DNA from 2 places in the Deinococcus sp. AJ005 genome. Region 1 is predicted to be linked to the other one. Evidence: riboswitches for the same ligand, from Rfam matches in the RefSeq annotation. Region 1 holds a riboswitch; the other holds the start of a gene.

Region 1 (2,197 bases):
ACCGGGGCGGCGGGGGTCAGAGCCTCAGACTGCTGCACGTCGCTTCTCATACGAACTCCGATTGAATCGTTTGCAAAAACGATGAAATCCGAGCGGACGCGAGAAGGAGAAGAGCGGGTTCCGGGCGTGGAGTTGGCAAACTGGCGCTTTCCCGGTTTGTTAACGAAACAGACGGAATCCGTGTCACCTCAAAGCCTTACTTGAACAGTTCCGGATGGATGATCTTCGCCATCTGTGCCAGCGCCTGTGGCATGCGGGGGCCAGGGCGCGAGAAAATGGTGTCCAGCCCTTTAGGCAGCGCCAGAGCCTTGCCGGATTTGATGGCCGTCATGCTGCTCCAGCCGGGGCGGGCGGCGGCGGTTTTGGCGTCCACACCCAGGATGAACTGCGGGTTGGCCTTGACGATAAATTCCGGGTCCACCTTGGGAAAATCGCCCATGCTAGCGGGAATGATGTTGCGTGCGCCCGCTTTGGTCAGCAGCACGCCCATGAATGAGTTGGGGCCGATGCTGTACGGCGTGGGGTCCACCTCGTAGTAGGCGGTGGGCTTTTTGACCGCGTTCTTGGTCAGGATTTCAACTTTGGCGATGTCGCGCCGCATCTGCGTCACCAGATTCTTGGCCTGCGCCTCGCGGTTGACGATCTTGCCCAGCACCAGCGTTTTGGAGAAGACTTCTTCGTAAGTTTCGGGGTTCACGGCGATCACGGTGATTCCGGCCTGGGCCAGCGATTCCACGATCTTGCCGTACTTGCTGACCAGCACCAGATCGGGCCGCTGCCCCACGATGCTTTCAATCTTGGGATCGTACAGGCCGCCCATTTTCGGCAGTCTGGTCACCTGCTGCGGGTAGTCGCTGTAGTCGTCCACGCCCACCAGCTTGTCGCAGGCCCCGATGGCGCACAGCGTCTCGGAGTCGCTGGGCAACATGCTCACGATGCGTTGCGGCTCGGCCTTGAGGGTCACCTTGCGCCCCAGATCGTCGGTCAGGGTTAGCGGGTAAGTGGTGGCTCCAGCCAGGCTGGCGAGGGCAAGAGAAAGGGTCAGAATTGATTTCATGGTGGCTCCTTGACCGCCCCTAAGCACAGAAAAACCGCCCCGAAAATTGGGGCGGAAAGTAGAATCGTCCGCTGCGCTGGACCAGAAACAAAGGGGGCCACGCACGGGCGTTCCCTCCTTTCCGCGAGAGGTCAGCCGCACGCCTTCAGCTTGAAGGCATGGACAGGGCAGGTGTTCGGACTTTCCACCTCTTAAAGTGAATTACCGTTGCGCGACAGTGCCGGAATGTGCCCACTAAGCAGAGCAGTCACCGGCTTTCCCCACGCCCGTCGGCGGCAGTATAGGGCAGTCGGAAGAGGGGAATTGAGACACACCGGCGGCCCGGCACCCTTACCATGTCCAACATGTTCCGCCGCCGCCCGCCGCTCCCCCCCTTTCCCCCTGGTGGTCTGCTGGTGGGCGGCGCGGCGCGTGACTGGCTACGCGGCGTGGCCCCGAAGGATTACGACTGGGCGGTACCGGACCCGGCGCAGGCGGCGCGGGCGATGGCCGACACGCTGGGCGGCTCGGCCTTCCCGCTGGATGAGGAACGCGGGTACTGGCGGCTGCATCTGGACGGCGAAGCGCACCACGACTTCGTGCCGCTGCCCACCGACGTGAATGACGATCTGCTGCGGCGGGATTTCACCGTGAATGCGCTGGCAGTAACAGAGGCCAAAAAGGTCTTAGACCCGGCAGGTGGACAGGCCGATCTGAAGGCGCAACGGCTGCGAATGGTCAGTGCAGCCAACATGCGGGCCGATCCATTGCGGGCGTGGCGGGCGGCGCGACTGGAGCTGACGCTGGGTTTTAAGCTGGAGCCTGAGACTGAGGCGGTGGTACGGGAGGTGGCAACGGAGCTGACGAACGGCACGCTGAAGATACCCGCTGCCGAACGCATCCGCGACGAGTTGCACGCCCTGTTGCTGCACCCGGACGCCGCGCATGGCTTAAAACGCCTCGAAGACCTGGGACTGCTGGCCCTGACCCTCCCCGAATTGCGCGAGGGCATGGGGTTGACGCAGGGCGGCTTTCACCATCTGGACGTGTTCGAGCATGGGCTGGAGGCACTGCACCAGCTTCTGGCCCGCCTGCCGGACGCGCCGCTGCCTCTGCGCTGGGCCGCCCTGCTGCATGACGTGGGCAAACCCCGCTCCCACA
Region 2 (2,197 bases), 960 kb from region 1:
TGTATCTGGTGCGCCATGCAGCCACCGCACCGAACGCCCAGCGCCGCTACCCGCACGCGGACGAGGACGCGCCGCTCTCGCCAGAGGGCCGCGCAGTCGCTGCCGGGTTGAAATTGCCACTACACGCTACCGCCCACGCTTCGCCCAGTCTGAGAACCAGAGAAACGGCAGAATTGGCCGGATTTTCCCATGTCATCGCGGCTCCTGCACTTGCCGAAGCGGCGTTTGGCGTGATAGCCGGGCAGACCTGGGCCGAATTGGAGGCGCAATTTGGCGACACACCACGCGGCTGGATTGACGGACTGAGTGATCCTGAAGGCGAGACTGGCCCGCCAGGAGGCGAAACGGGCCGCGCCTTCCACGCCCGCATTCAGAACTGGCTGACCCAACTCCCGCAAGACGGCGACGTGATCGCCTTCACCCACGCCGGGCCGCTGCTGGCCGCGCTACGCCTGTGCGTGGGCCTTCGCGCTGCCGAGATCGCACCGGGCGGGGTGGCGGTTCTCCGGCGGGCGGAAGGGCACTGGTGGCTGCGGGAATTGCGGCAGCCACGGGGCAACTGAAGACAAGGCAACCCCGCCTCTTCACCGTCCCGCTCTGCTAACCTGCGCGCACCTGAGGAAGGGGAAGTCCGGTGAGATTCCGGCGCTGTCGCGCAACGGTATGCCACAAGCTGTGGTGAAGCCCGAATGCCTCTCAGGGACACTGACTGTTGTTTAAGTCAGCACCTCTCGCCGTCAGAGGGCCGCATTCCGAGTGCCGAATTTCCCGTGGCCTGCCCACGCGCGCTTCCGCTCTGGCCCCCGGCTGGAGCGGGCTTTTTCTTTGCTGCGTCGCCCGCTTCCGCTGCCACACTTACGCCAGCCGGAGTTTCACATGCGCCAGTTCATTGTTCTGTCCACCCTTGTCCTGCTATCCAGCGCCGCCGCCACCGCCTACCCCCTGACCGTCACCGACGATCTGGGCCGTAAGGTCACGCTGAACAGCGAGCCGAAACGGATTATCGCCATGTTGCCCAGCCACACCGAGACGCTGATCGCCATCGGCGCAGGCGACAAGCTGATCGCCATTGACGTGTACAGCAATTACCCGAAGGCCATCACCGACAAACTGCCAAAGGTGGGGAGCGGTTTCCAGCCTGATCTGGAAGCCATCGTGGCCCTCAAGCCCGATCTGGTGCTGGCCGACGAGTCCTCCGGCTCACGCCTGACCGAGAAGCTAGCGGCGGCAGGTCTGACCGTGTACGGCGGCACTGCCCAGACCTACAACGAGGTCTTTGAAAAAATTGCCGTGCTGGGCAAGATGACCAACCGCGAGACGGGCGCACTGAACCTGATTACCAGCATGCGAACCGAGCTGAACACCCTCCAGGCCAGCGTGGCGAAGCTGCCCAGAGTCAGCACCTACTACGAGATTGATCCCACGCCGTACAGCGTCGGCCCCAACTCGTTTATCGGGGCGTTGATCAGTCGGGCCGGGGGGCAAACCATCGTGCCCGCCGCGCTGGGCGACTTTCCCAAGCTTGACCCCGAACTGATCGTGAAGGCCAATCCGCAGATCATGATCGGTCTGACCCCGGCGGAAGCGGCCAAACGTCCGGGCTGGGCAAACTTGAAAGCGGTGCAGAGCGGCAAAATTTTTAACCCCACCCCCGAGGAAGGTGACGCCATCTCGCGCCCTGGCCCGCGCCTGCCCGCCGCCCTGCGCGCCCTGATCAAGTACATCCACCCCGAGGCCCTGAAGTGACCGACATGGACAGGGCCACCGCCGCCCGCCGCGAGGCCGCCATGCGCGAGTTGCAGGCGGACCGCGACAACTATAAAAAGGCCGAGGGGATTACCAAGGGGCGGCGCGGTCTGCTGATCGTCAACACTGGCAACGGCAAGGGCAAGACCACCGCCGCACTGGGCCTGATGATGCGGGCGCACGGGCGCGGGCTGACCACACGGATGTTCCAGTTTCTCAAGCACGAGAACGCCAAATTTGGCGAACACCGCACGATGGACGCGCTGGGCCTGCCCTACGAGGGCCTGGGCGACGGCTTTACATGGCGTTCGCGCGATCTGGACAACTCGGCGGAGATGGCCGCGCACGGCTGGGCACTGGCACGGGCCGCGATTGAGGCGGGCGAACACGATCTAATCGTGCTGGACGAGTTCACCTATCCCCTCAAATTCGGCTGGGTGCCCTGGCCGGA

Evidence for each region. A riboswitch is a leader RNA that binds a small molecule or an ion and turns the genes downstream of it on or off. The one in region 1 is predicted to bind cobalamin.
Region 2: it holds a riboswitch for cobalamin, as region 1 does, so the genes downstream of both, DAAJ005_RS11425 (ABC transporter substrate-binding protein) here and DAAJ005_RS06810 (ABC transporter substrate-binding protein) in region 1, are expected to answer to the same signal.

Annotation. Positions count from the first base shown of each region.
Region 1 is NZ_CP044990.1:1,015,542-1,017,738, reverse strand. Features, by position in the region: gene DAAJ005_RS06815 (iron ABC transporter permease) at 1-50, opposite strand, end outside; gene DAAJ005_RS06810 (ABC transporter substrate-binding protein) at 197-1,057, opposite strand; cobalamin riboswitch at 1,206-1,365, opposite strand; gene DAAJ005_RS06805 (CCA tRNA nucleotidyltransferase) at 1,402-2,197, shown strand, end outside.
Region 2 is NZ_CP044990.1:1,978,711-1,980,907, forward strand. Features, by position in the region: gene DAAJ005_RS11420 (histidine phosphatase family protein) at 1-563, shown strand, start outside; cobalamin riboswitch at 590-716, shown strand; gene DAAJ005_RS11425 (ABC transporter substrate-binding protein) at 877-1,746, shown strand; gene cobO (cob(I)yrinic acid a,c-diamide adenosyltransferase) at 1,752-2,197, shown strand, end outside.